Marinomonas mediterranea MMB-1: one gene and its partner. The protein of the gene in region 1 interacts with the protein of each later gene in a pairwise test. Links are inferred from orthologs where the notes say so. Each region holds a gene or a part of one and is shown on either strand. Other genes may lie near its edges. The genes, in order: gyrB and gyrA.

The links.
Region 2: the proteins of gyrB (region 1) and gyrA interact in binary tests that used the Escherichia coli proteins (3 or more experiments, as listed by UniProt). The link is inferred for Marinomonas mediterranea MMB-1 from one-to-one orthologs.

The regions. Positions count from the first base shown.
Region 1 is NC_015276.1:1,744-8,470, forward strand. Bases 1,744-4,855 are described here. They hold gyrB (DNA topoisomerase (ATP-hydrolyzing) subunit B), read left to right. Parts: upstream 1,744-2,143; coding sequence 2,144-4,567; downstream 4,568-4,855. Other genes in these bases: recF (DNA replication/repair protein RecF), read left to right, coding at 1,744-2,151; MARME_RS00030 (SDR family oxidoreductase), read right to left, coding at 4,697-4,855. In the rest of the region: dnaN (DNA polymerase III subunit beta), read left to right, coding at 1-990; more of recF, read left to right, coding at 1,051-1,743; more of MARME_RS00030, read right to left, coding at 4,856-5,548; MARME_RS00035 (winged helix-turn-helix transcriptional regulator), read left to right, coding at 5,674-6,093; MARME_RS00040 (MFS transporter), read left to right, coding at 6,280-6,727. UniProt on the Escherichia coli protein: DNA gyrase negatively supercoils closed circular double-stranded DNA in an ATP-dependent manner to maintain chromosomes in an underwound state.
Region 2 is NC_015276.1:1,633,814-1,640,666, forward strand. The notes cover bases 1-3,238. They hold gyrA (DNA gyrase subunit A), read left to right. Parts: upstream 1-392; coding sequence 393-3,038; downstream 3,039-3,238. Other genes in these bases: ubiG (bifunctional 2-polyprenyl-6-hydroxyphenol methylase/3-demethylubiquinol 3-O-methyltransferase UbiG), read right to left, coding at 1-87; serC (3-phosphoserine/phosphohydroxythreonine transaminase), read left to right, coding at 3,169-3,238. In the rest of the region: more of serC, read left to right, coding at 3,239-4,254; pheA (prephenate dehydratase), read left to right, coding at 4,257-5,375; MARME_RS07365 (prephenate dehydrogenase/arogenate dehydrogenase family protein), read left to right, coding at 5,446-6,853. UniProt on the Escherichia coli protein: A type II topoisomerase that negatively supercoils closed circular double-stranded (ds) DNA in an ATP-dependent manner to maintain chromosomes in an underwound state.

The DNA of each region.
Region 1 (6,727 bases):
GTTAAAGACCAGGTATTAACGCTAACAGGTTCTGATTTAGAAGTTGAATTAGTCGGTCAGGTACCACTTGATGATTGCCAAGAAGGTCGAATTACCGTTCCAGCTCGTAAGCTGGTGGACATTTGTAAAAGCTTACCAGACAGCGCCGTGATTGAGTTTTCACTTGATGAGCAAAAAGCCATCATTCGCTCAGGTCGCTCACGTTTTAGTTTGTCTACTTTGCCTGCCGATGAGTTCCCTAATATTCAAGACATGCAGGGTGATTTAACGGTTAATGTGGCTCAGTCCAGTGTTCGACGTCTAATCGATCGCACTGGTTTTGCGATGGCAAACCAAGATGTACGTTACTACTTGAATGGCATGTTGTTTGAAGTGGCCGATGGTCAATTGCGTGTTGTTGCGACTGATGGACACCGTTTGGCAACCGCCATTGAAGATGCGCAAGTCAGCGGCGATTTAACGCAAGTTATTGTACCTCGTAAAGGCGTTCTGGAATTAAACCGCTTGTTGAGCGATACAGATGAGCTGGTTGAACTGAAAATAGGTTCTAATCACGTTCGAGCAACGATTGATGACTATACCTTCACGTCGAAATTGGTCGACGGCAAGTTCCCTGATTACCATCGTGTTATCCCTCGCAATAATGAAAAAATGGTCATTGCTGATCGCCAAGAGTTGCGTCAGGTTTTCTTACGCGCGTCGATTCTTTCTAACGAAAAATACCGCGGTGTTCGTTTGATCTTATCTAATGGCATGCTTCAGGTATTCGCGAACAACCCTGAGCAGGAAGAAGCGGAAGAGTCCGTATTGGTTCAATATCAGGGCGATGGTATGGAAGTTGGCTTCAACGTTGGTTATTTACTTGATGTGCTTGGCGTTGTTGATGCTCAAGAAGTTCGTATCGCGATGAACGATTCCAACAGCAGTGCTCTCATCGAAGAAGCGCAAAGTCACGCAGCACAATACGTCGTGATGCCGATGCGTCTCTAACTTTTTGACATAAAAGGCGTGGTCTAAACACACCACGCCTTTTAACATAGCCTTTCCTATATGCCACTGGCACGTCTAGATATCGCAAAACTGCGAAACCTCACAAAAATTCAGTTTGAGCCTTCCCATCAGGTCAATGTTATTGTCGGTGAAAATGGCAGTGGCAAAACATCAGTGTTAGAAGCCATTCACTTGCTCTCCTACGGGCGTTCTTTTCGAAGTCATAAACACAAAACCTATATTCAGCATGATCAGGCAGAATGCATTGTATTCGCACAACTTAAAGCGAGCACCAGTGTCTTTCCTATCGGCCTTAAACGTGCTCGCGATGGGGCGATAGACGTGCGTGTTCAAGGTGAGAAGGTCCACTCTATTGTCGAGCTTGCTGAGCGCCTCCCAGTTCAATTGATTAACCCCGATGCGTTTCGATTATTAGAAGGCTCGCCTAAGATTCGACGTCAGTTTGTCGATTGGGGAGCCTTTCACTTTGATGTTCAATTCATGCCAGCATGGAGAGATTGGCAAAAAGCATTAAAACAGCGGAATAGCTTGCTTAAACGTGGTAAAATTTCACCTAATTTACTGGCTGCTTTTGACCAAGAGCTGATCAGACTTGGTGGAACCGTCAATGAGGTCCGTCAAGCCTATGTAAAGCATTTAATTCCATACTTTAAAACCGTATTAAATGCGCTGTCCGATGAGCTCGATGTCTCTTTAAATTTTACCCAAGGGTGGGATGCTCAAAAGACACTCGCAGAAGCGCTTGAGTCTGGAGTAAATCGCGATATTGAGCTTGGTTACACACATTCAGGGCCGCAAAGAGCGGACTTGCGAGTAAAAACCAAAGCGGGTGATGCACTAGACACGCTTTCCCGTGGTCAGCAAAAGCTGGTGGTGTCCGCACTGAAAATAGCGCAAGGACAAGTGTTGACTGATATGGGTCGGCCCTTGGTGTTTTTAGTGGATGACTTACCAGCCGAATTAGATGCCAACCATCGTCAAAAATTATGTCGATTGTTAGAATCGCTTAACAGCCAAATATTTATAACCAGTGTTGGATCAGACAGTTTGGATTTTGTCTGGTCTGATGCGACAGATGTTCGTCACTTTGCTATGCGTAATGGCGAGTTGCAGAGGGTTGCAGGAGACTTAAATGAGTGAAAACAATTACGATTCGTCCAGTATAAAGGTGCTCAAGGGGCTCGATGCCGTCCGTAAACGTCCCGGTATGTATATCGGTGATACGGACGACGGAACAGGTCTGCACCACATGGTGTTTGAAGTCGTCGATAACTCGATTGACGAAGCCTTAGCAGGCCACTGTGACACGATCACAGTCACCATTCACCCAGACGAGTCTGTGTCTGTTTCGGATAACGGCCGTGGTATTCCGGTAGACATGCACGAAGAAGAAGGTGTCTCTGCTGCCGAAGTGATCATGACGGTATTGCACGCTGGTGGTAAGTTTGATGACAACTCGTACAAAGTATCTGGTGGTCTTCATGGCGTGGGGGTTTCGGTTGTAAACGCCCTATCAGAAAGTCTGACGTTGACCATTCGTAAAGACGGCAAAATCTATGAGCAGAATTATGTTCATGGTGTTCCGCAAGCACCATTAGCCATCATAGGTGACACGGATGGCGCCGGAACATCGGTTCACTTTAAGCCTTCTGCAGATACTTTTAGCAACATTTTATTTATCTACGATATCCTTGCGAAGCGTTTACGTGAATTGTCTTTCTTGAACTCTGGTGTGGCGATTCACTTAAAAGATGAGCGCAGTGGTAAGGAAGAATTCTTCAATTACGAAGGCGGTTTACGTTCTTTCGTAGAACATTTGAATACTAACAAGACGCCGATTAATGACATTTTCCACTTTATTTGTCAGCGCGACGACCTAGAAGACGGTATCGCTGTGGAAGTGGCATTGCAGTGGAACGAAGGTTTTCAGGAAAACATCTACTGTTACACCAACAACATTCCGCAACGAGACGGCGGCACTCACTTAGCTGGTTTCCGTGGTGCTTTGACGCGTACGCTTAATAATTTCATTGAGTCAGAAGGCTTGGCGAAGAAACAAAAAGTGGCAACAACGGGTGATGACTCCCGTGAAGGTTTGACTGCCATTGTGTCGGTGAAAGTACCCGATCCTAAGTTCTCTTCTCAAACTAAAGATAAACTGGTGTCTTCTGAAGTAAAAACGGCAGTTGAACAAGAAATGGCGAAACGTTTCGCTGAATACCTGCTTGAAAAGCCAAATGAAGCCAAAATCATCGTTAACAAGATGATTGATGCTGCCCGCGCCCGTGAAGCGGCTCGTCGTGCACGTGATATGACGCGACGTAAAGGCGCATTGGACATTGCAGGCTTACCGGGTAAATTGGCAGACTGTCAGGAAAAAGACCCAGCACTTTCTGAAATCTACCTAGTGGAGGGTGACTCTGCAGGTGGTTCTGCAAAACAAGGCCGTGACCGTCGTACTCAGGCTATCCTGCCTTTGAAAGGTAAGATACTGAACGTTGAGAAAGCCCGTTTTGATAAAATGCTGTCATCGGCTGAAGTTGGCACGCTGATTACTGCATTGGGTTGTGGTATCGGTCGTGACGAGTTTAATCCTGATAAATTACGTTATCACAGCATTGTTATCATGACCGATGCCGACGTCGATGGTTCTCACATTCGTACTCTTTTATTGACGTTCTTCTTCCGTCAAATGCCGGAAATTATAGAACGCGGGCACATCTTTATCGCTCAACCGCCTTTGTATAAAGTGACGCGTCGTAAGAACGAACTGTATATTAAAGACGAGCATGCACTTGAGCAGCATCTAATCGAAGTGGCTCTAGACGGCGCCGCATTGTACGTAAATGAAGGAGCGCCTGGCATTCAAGGTAGTGCGTTAGCGAAGCTGATTCGTGACTACATTGCAATTCAAGAAGACATTGAGCGTATGGCTCGTGTGTACCCACAAGATGTCATGAGCAAGCTTCTGTATGTTGCACCGCTTCGTTCTGAATCATTAACGGACGAAACAGAGGTCGCTGAATGGGTAGAACTACTTCGTCAGCAAATGCCAATGGATACCCGTACGGGCTTCCAGTTCGACTTCTCTGTAGAGAAAGACGAAGAGCGTAATGTCTACTTACCTGTTGTCGACATCATGTCGCATGGCGTAAACAACCGTTACCGCTTCGAAGCAACCTTCTTCTCATCGCCAGAGTACGCTCGCATTGTCGAGCTGTCAGAGACGGTGAAAGAGTTGTTCAGCGAAGAGTCTTACATCCAACGTGGTGAACGCACACAGATCGTAACCGACATTGACGTGATGAAAACATGGTTGATGAAAGAAGCGAAACGTGGAATGGACGTACAGCGTTACAAAGGATTGGGAGAGATGAACCCTGATCAACTTTGGGAAACGACCATGGACCCTGATTCTCGTCGTATGCTTCGTGTGACCATTGATGACGCGGTTGCAGCCGATCAAATGTTTACCACACTGATGGGCGACGAAGTTGAACCACGTCGTAACTTCATACAAGACAATGCATTGTCTGTAGCGAATTTGGACGTTTAATTAATCGTTAGTTTCGCGTAAGAATATAAAAAGCCCGATTTAGTTTTCTAAATCGGGCTTTTTTACTTTTTGCATGCGGCTCAATGTAGGGGAAACGATGAGCCGCAAGTTTTGACGCTATGTCGTTGCTTAAAGCGCTGCTTTAATGCTGTCTTGAATCGGTGTAGAAGGACGGCCGATTAGTGTTTCTAGGTCCTTGCTGTCGCTGTATAGCGCACCATTGGATGTACCCACATCTGAGTCCGCTAGAACAGCGGCGAACCCTTCTGGAAGACCTACACCGACAAGTACTTTTGTGTATTCTTCTGCTGGAAGATCTTGGTAAATTACTGTTTTACCAGATAGCTCGCTAACGTATTGAGCGTATTCTGTTAGCGTGTAAGCGGTAGAACCTGCCAATTCGTAAGTTTTACCTGCGTGACCTTCCGTTGAAACGGCTACCGCTGCTGCTTCTGCGTAGTCAGCACGTGTTGCAGAGGCGAATTTACCGTCTTTTGCACTACCTAATACAGCACCGTGTTCCAATGCTAAGCCTAGGTTTTCAGTGTAGTTTTCGTTGTACCAGCTGTTACGTAGGAGTACGTGAGGAACGCCAGACTCCGTCAAGGCTTTTTCAGTACCAACGTGCTCTTGTGCCAAGATCATTGGAGACTCAGTTGCGTTTAGTAGGCTGGTGTATGCGATGAGCTCAACGCCCGCTTCTTTTGCTGCGTTGATGACGTTCTGGTGCTGTGGAAGACGTTGACCCACTTCGCTAGAAGAAACCAAAACAACGCGTTTTACGCCTTCTAGTGCTGTCGTCAATGTTGCTGGATCTGAGTAGTCTGCTTTGCGTACTACAACGCCTTGGTCAGCCAGGTCTGCCGCTTTTTCTGGTGAACGAACGCCGGCAACGATGTCGCTTGCTGGTGTGCCGCGTGCTACTAAGCTCTCGATGACTAATTTACCTAATTTGCCTGTTGCGCCTGTTACTAAAATCATAATGTTGACTCCTAAGTTAGATTCTTTATGAAATGTTATTTTCTGTGAGAAAGTAGTTGGTTAATTCGATAAAACTAATTTAGACTATAAACTAACTAAAAGTAAGTACGTACAAAAAGGTAAGTATGAAAAAAATTGTGCAAATATATGGTAAACCGATGGACATCGATTCTGAGAAGATGTTTGCCGAATACGATCGAGGTGACGTTCTGTCCAGTAACTGTCCTTCTAGAGAGATTATGAAGCACATAACCAGCCGTTGGGGCATTATGGTTTTTGTGGTTCTGCGGGATCGAGAGAAGCACCGTTTCAGTCATTTGCGTCGACGTATTGAAGGCGTCAGTGAGAAGATGCTGGCACAAACGTTAAAACAACTCGAAGGCGATGGTCTGGTTGAACGTATTGTTTACCCTGTGGTACCGCCGCATGTTGAGTATCAATTGACGGAGTTAGGGCACGAGGCCTGTAAAAAGGTGCTTGAATTGGTTTGTTGGATCGAAGGCAATACCATCGACATCATGGAGCAGAAATTAGGGGCAGGATAGTTGGCATTTGCTTTAAAGTCTGCACCTAAATAGTGGGTTAATATTTTAGAAAATTAAGTATTTGTTTTTAAAGCTCACTACTTCTTTTTGTACGATCTCCGTGATTAAATGCGCATTGTTTGGAAGAGCATTCGTTTCTTCTTTTCTCCCTTATGCTTATTTAGCAATGCCTTTGAGATCATAGAAATGCGTATATTTGAATGGAAACGCACGGTGACCTATTGCCTGATGTTTATCGCCTGTGGGGCGGTCAGCGGTATGTTAGGGCCTTGTTTAATCTATTTGGCGAACCGATCGGATTCGTCCGTCGCTGAAATTTCTGTGCTTTTCACTGCCCGTGGCATTGGTAATATTTTGGGTGCCTTAGTGGCATCTAGAATGTATGACCGCTTTTCAGGGCATCATTATCTGGTCGCCATGTTGGTGATCATGATATCTGCTACGTTACTTGTGCCCTTCTCTACCGCCCTGTGGGTACTGATTGGATTGTTTGTTTTACTTGGCGCAAGCGAAGTGTCCGTCAATACGGGCGGTAATTTGATGATGCTGTGGTTGCATCGAGAGAAAGTCGAGTCCTATGTCACTGCTCTGCATTTAAGTTACAGTTTAGGTGCGATGGTTGCACCGCTTATAT
Region 2 (6,853 bases), 1.6 Mb from region 1 along the record:
CTTGTCCCACCATTTGCTTGCGAGCGCTTCAAACTTGGCAATCTCTTCTTGGTCAACGTTCAGGCTTGATGTGTGGTGTTCAGTCATTGTTATATCCTGCATAAAATCTAACGGCTCTGTAGGCTTTTTACGCTTGAGAGGTGCTTACAGATGAAAAAAATTTCTTATTAACTTTCGGCATTATAACGACTTAGGATGCAATGACTACAAAAAAACAAAGGCTTGTCACGGTTTAGTCATAGTTTGCGTCAATTAGAGCTGATTTTGTTGTGTGCCGACGAAACGTGTTGGCAAAATATGGGTGTTCCACAAATGGTTGTGATATAATTTCGCGCTTATAAAAAGATAGTAGGAAGTCATTTCGACTTCAGGCATAAGGATCGGTTGTACCTATGGGTGAATTAGCCAAAGAAATCATTCCTGTCAGTATAGAAAACGAATTAAAAGGTTCGTACCTTGATTACGCAATGAGTGTTATCGTTGGGCGAGCTCTCCCCGACGTGCGTGATGGTTTGAAACCAGTGCATCGCCGTGTTTTGTATGCGATGAACGAATTAAAAAATGATTGGAATAAACCCTACAAAAAGTCTGCTCGTATTGTTGGTGACGTAATAGGTAAATATCACCCGCATGGTGATTCCGCGGTTTACGAGACAATTGTCCGTATGGCCCAGCCTTTCTCAATGCGTTACACCTTAGTAGATGGTCAGGGTAACTTCGGTTCTGTCGATGGTGATAGCGCTGCAGCAATGCGTTATACCGAAATAAGAATGGACAAAATCTCTCATCACTTATTGATGGATTTAGAGAAAGAGACCGTTGACTTTGTTCCTAACTATGATGAATCGGAAACCATGCCGGAGGTGCTTCCTGCACGAATCCCTGGCTTATTGGTAAACGGTTCTGCTGGTATCGCTGTGGGTATGGCGACCAATATCCCTCCTCATAACCTTACTGAAGTTATTAATGGTTGTTTGGCTTTGATCGATCGTCCTGAGATTGAGATCGATGAGCTGATGGAGTTTATTCCTGGTCCTGATTTCCCTACAGGTGCGTTCATTAATGGTCGCGCAGGTATTGTTGAAGCTTATAAAACAGGGCGTGGTCGCATCTATATGCGTGCTCGTCATCATGTTGAAGATATGGAAAAAGGCAACCGACAGGCGATTGTCTTTACTGAGATTCCATATCAGCTGAACAAAGCAAAAGTTATTGAAAAAATCGCTGAGCTTGTAAAAGAGAAAAAGCTTGAAGGCATCAGTGAACTGCGTGACGAGTCTGACAAAGACGGTATGCGTATTGTGATCGAGCTTCGTCGCGGTGAAAACCCTGATGTCGTTGTGAACAATATCTTTACCCAAACTCAGTTGCAGTCTGTGTTTGGTATTAACATGGTTGCCTTGGTTGATGGGCGTCCTGAGTTGCTTAATCTTAAGCAAATCCTTGAGTGCTTTGTACGCCACCGTCGCGAAGTAGTAACTCGACGTACTATCTTTGAGCTTCGTAAAGCGCGTGAGCGTGGTCATATACTCGAAGGTTTAGCCGTTGCGCTTGCTAATATTGATCGCGTAATTGAGCTGATTCGTACTTCACCGTCTTCTGCAGAGGCGCGTGAGAAGTTGATCGCTGAATCGTGGCAGCCAGGTGACGTGATGGCTATGTTGGAAAGGGCTGGCGCAGATGCTTGTCGCCCTGATGACTTAGATCCTCAGTTTGGCTTTAATAATGGCGCGTATCGCCTATCTCCTGATCAGGCGCAAGCTATACTGGACCTACGTTTACACCGTCTAACTGGATTGGAGCATGAGAAGTTACTTTCTGAGTACAAAGATCTCATTGCTGTTATCGCTGAGTTATTGGAAATATTAGGTAATCCAACGCGCTTGATGGAAGTTATTTGTGAGGAGTTGGAGGCTGTTCGAGACCAGTTTGGTGACGAGCGCTTGACTGAAATTCTCACTTCTCGTCAAGACCTAACCATTGCAGATCTTATTGATGAAGCGCCAATGGTTGTGACTATTTCGGATACAGGTTATGCGAAGTCTCAGCCACTTGAAGAGTACAAGGCTCAGCGTCGCGGCGGACGAGGAAAGTCCTCTGCAACCATGAAAGACGAAGATCATATTAGTCACCTTTTGGTCACTAGTAGCCATGATACGGTTATGTTGTTCAGTAACTTTGGTAAAGTCTATTGGCTGCGCGTGTTTGAGATTCCTGTAGCGAGCCGTACTGCTAAAGGTCGTCCGATTGTAAACTTGTTGCCATTAGCAGAAGGGGAGCATATCTCTGCTTTGCTTCCGCTTAACGATGAAATGGAAGATTCGTATATTTTCATGGCGACAGCGAATGGTACTGTGAAGAAGACTGCTGTTGAGTACTTTGCTCGCCCACGTTCAACAGGCTTGATCGCTTTAAGTCTCGATGAGAATGATGAGCTTGTGGGTGTGGCGCAAACGTCAGGCGAAAATGACATTATGCTTGTGTCCAGTTCCGGCAAAACGATCCGATTTAAGGAGAGTGATGTTAGGGCAATGGGTCGTACTGCGGCCGGTGTTCGTGGTATCCGTTTAGCGGATGAGTATAAGGTGGTTTCACTTATCGTTCCGCAAGAAGGTTGTTCTGTTCTATTCGCTTGTGAGAATGGGTTTGGTAAGCGTACATTGACCGAAGACTTTCCAGTGTATGGTCGAGGTGGACAAGGTGTCATTGGTATTCAGGTTTCCGAGCGTAATGGTCCAGTTGTTGGGGCGACGCAGGTCGAGGATACAGATGAAATCATGCTGATTTCTGATCAGGGGACTCTTGTTCGTACGAGAGCGTCTGAGGTTTCTTGCCAAGGTCGAAATACTCAGGGTGTGACTTTGATTCGATTGATGAATGATGAGCATCTTGTTGGTGTTGAGCGTGTTGTCGATGAAGATGACGATGCTGGCGAAGATGCTGAGTCTGAAGAGCGGGGTGAGGAACAGGCTACAACGCCTGATGCACCAGAGGCTGAAAAAACGGACGAAGCGCCCGACAGTGAAGGCGAAGAGTAAATAAAGATGGCGCACATTGTGCGCCTCTTTTATGTTGGATATTGGAAAAGTGTTACTTAGTTCGATGTTGCTTGTTGAGTGATGGCGGATGATTTTATTAAGTAAGTGAGATGATGGGGATATTGGCGGAATGAGTCGTTCTTTTAATTTTTGTTCTGGTCCTGCAGCGCTGCCGGAAGCTGTATTGAAAAAGGCGCAAGCAGAGTTGTTAAATTGGCACGGAGCAGGTGTTTCTGTGATGGAAATGAGTCACAGAAGTAGTGAATTTACTTCCATTTTGGAATCCGCCAAAGCACGTTTAACTCGTCTGCTCGATATTCCAGATAATTATGAAATTCTGTTTGTGCAGGGTGGCGCTTCTACTCTGTTTGCACAAATTCCGGCAAACTTTGTGACAGATCATAAAACCGTTTGTTATTTGGATACTGGTGCTTGGTCTGCTAAGGCGATTAAAGAAGCGAAGAAGTATGCAGATGTCATCGTCTCTGGCTCTACTAAAGAACAAAATTATACGACGGTACCTAGTTGGGAGGAGCTCAATCTAGACCCTAATGCCGCGTACCTTCATATTACGCCGAATGAAACGATAGGTGGTCTTGAATTTGATGATCTGCCTGAAACGGATTTGCCTATAATTGCAGACCTTTCATCTACCATTTTGTCTCGTTCTATCGATGTCAGTAAATATGGCATGATTTACGCGGGTGCTCAGAAAAATGTAGGGCCGGCAGGGGTTGTTATCTGTATTGTCCGCAAAGATCTATTGGAGCGTTCTGATAACGAGGCCCTTCCTTCTACTTGGTCGTTTGCAAACCTTGCCAAAAATAACTCTATGATAAATACGCCGCCAACATTCGCGATTTATCTTGCTGATCTCGTGTTTGAGTGGTTGGAAGCGTTGGGTGGCGTAGAAGCTATTGAGAAAGTGAATGAGCAAAAAGCGGCACGCCTTTATAAAGCGATTGATGGTAGTAAGTTGTATAGCAACCCCATCGATGTAGCCTATCGCTCACGTATGAATGTGCCGTTTGTGTTAGCGGATGAATCTCTTGAGCAGACGTTCTTGGCGGAGTCTGAGGCGGCGGGTTTGAGGACATTGGCTGGACATCGTTCTGTAGGTGGTATGCGAGCGAGTATTTATAATGCAATGCCTGTCGAAGGTGTTGAGGCGCTTATTGAATTTATGCGAGATTTTGAGTCTCGTTACGGAGCTTAAGCATGCTTGATAAAAAGATGTTGCCAGATACGCTTCCTGGTCTGAGAGACCGAATTGATGAGATAGATCAGAAAATTCAGCAACTTATCAATGAAAGAGCGTTGTGCGCGCAAAAAGTTGCTGATGTTAAGGTTGCAGAGCAAGGTGAAGAGGGCGTTGTCTTTTATCGCCCCGAGCGTGAAGCGCAGGTTCTGCGGCGCGTTATGGAGCGCAACGAGGGTCCGCTGGGGAACGAAGAAATGGCGAAAGTATTTCGCCAAATTATGTCTTCTTGTTTGGCGTTAGAAAAGCCTATGCGTATTGCATTTTTAGGGCCTGAAGGGACATTTACTCAGCAAGCTGCTCATAAGCACTTTGGTAAATCTATCGTAAGTGCTCCTATGGCTGCTATTGATGAGGTGTTTCGTGAAGTTGAGTCTGGCGCGGCAAACTACGGTGTTGTGCCTGTAGAGAATTCTACGGAAGGTGTTGTAAATCACACGTTGGATAGTTTTCGTTCATCGCACCTGAAAATTTGCGGTGAGGTTGAGGAGCGTATTCATCATCACTTGTTGATTAGTCCTAATATTAACGCGGAAGATGTTACGCACATTTATTCTCATCAGCAGGCTTTGGCTCAGTGTCGAGCGTGGTTGGATCGCTATTGGCCTCACGTGGAGCGTGTTTCTGTGAGTTCTAATGCAGAGGCTGCTCGTCTTGTTTCAGAGGCTGGGCGTAACGGCAAGGCTGTTGCTGCGATTGCGGGTGAAATAGCATGTGAGCTATATGGGTTGCAGAAAGAATCTTCTAATATCGAGGATCACCCTGAGAATACGACTCGATTCTTGATTATTGGGAATCAAGATGTGCCAGCGAGTGGCAGCGATAAAACCTCTTTGCTAATCAGTGCTAAAAATGAGCCGGGCGCATTGTATCGTTTATTGGAAGCGTTTGAGCGTCATCGTGTCGATATGACGCGGCTAGAAACTCGCCCTTCATTGATCAGCAAATGGGGGTATATTTTTTATATCGATTGCGTAGGGCATTATTCGGACGCGTCTTGTAAAGCGGTAATAAGTGAGCTTCGAGAGCGTGCTTCGGAAGTGAAAGTGCTTGGTTCATACCCGGTCGCGGTATTGTAAAAAAAGACGTTATTGGTGGTTGATGCAATAGAAAATGCTTTGGCTGCCTCAATTTAAAATAGGTTGTTGCATGCAAGACGAGAAAGTGTCTGAGCATTTTGGAAATGTATTAATTATCGGTTTAGGTATGATCGGTGGCTCTTTTGCGAAGGCGCTTAAAAATAAGGGTGTGGCTACCCTGTTTGGCGCTGACAGAAGAGACGCAGAGTTGACGCTTGGTATTTCAACGGGCGTTATTGATTATGCTGCGCAGTTGGATCAAGAAACCATTGCCCAAATGGATGTGATTGTATTGGCGACGCCAGTGCGCGCAATGGCCTCCGTGTTAAAAGAAATACATGCTTTTATTCGTCCGGACACCTTGATTACGGACGTAGGCTCAACGAAAGGGAGTGTCGTTGAGGCGGCTAAAAAGGTATTTGGTTATGCTCCCGCTAATTTTATCCCTGGTCACCCGATTGCCGGTGCCGAGAAAAGTGGTGTATTGGCGGCCAATCCTCATCTATTTGAACGTCATATGGCCATTGTAACTCCGTTACCAGAGAGCGACCCCGTTCTATTGGACAGGCTTTATAAGTTATGGGAAGCGGTTGGCTCAGATGTCGTGGGCATGGATGTTGAGCATCACGACCATGTGTTGGCGTCATCCAGTCATTTACCTCATTTATTGGCATATACTTTGGTTGATACGCTTGCGAACAGTGAAAAAAGCCAAGATGTCTTTAAATTTGCGGCGGGCGGTTTTCGTGATTTTACTCGGATTGCATCGAGTGATCCGGTTATGTGGCGTGATGTATTTTTGGCTAACAAAGAAGCGACGTTAGCAACGCTCGACCTTTTTACTGATCGGTTGTCTTTTATGAGGCAAGTCATAGTAGAAGGCGATGGGGCGAGTATGTTTGGTGTTTTCTCTCGCGCTAAGTCTGCAAGAGATCACTTCTTGAGGTTACTTGAACAGCGTACCTTGGGAGGTCAGTCAGAAGTTAAACCCGTCTCTATTTCCTTATCTTCTGTTAATGCAGTGAAAGGTGCGGTTTCTTTGACGGGTGACAAATCTTTGTCACATAGAGTGGTTATACTCGCCGCCCTTAGTTGTGGAGTGAGTACGATAGATAATCTGGATCTCACTGGGAACGTTAAAGTGACGGTTCAGGCACTGCGTGATATGGGTGTGGTAATTGATGATATTGGATTGAATCAGGTGAGAGTTCACGGTGTGGGGTTGAAGGGGCTTAAGGCGCCAATTGCACCGATTAATGTGCATTCATCTCTCACCAGTTTGTATCTTTTGCTTCCGGTTTTGGCTGGACAGGAGTTTGAAGTCTCCGTGACGGCGGATGAGGTACTTTTAAATCGTCCTATTTCATCATTGTTGGCAATATTGAGCTCAATGGGAGCGACGGTCGAGACTGCTGCTGCAGATTGTTTGCCTGTCACTATAAAGTCGAGAGTGCCAAAAGCGTTGGATATTGCGTTGG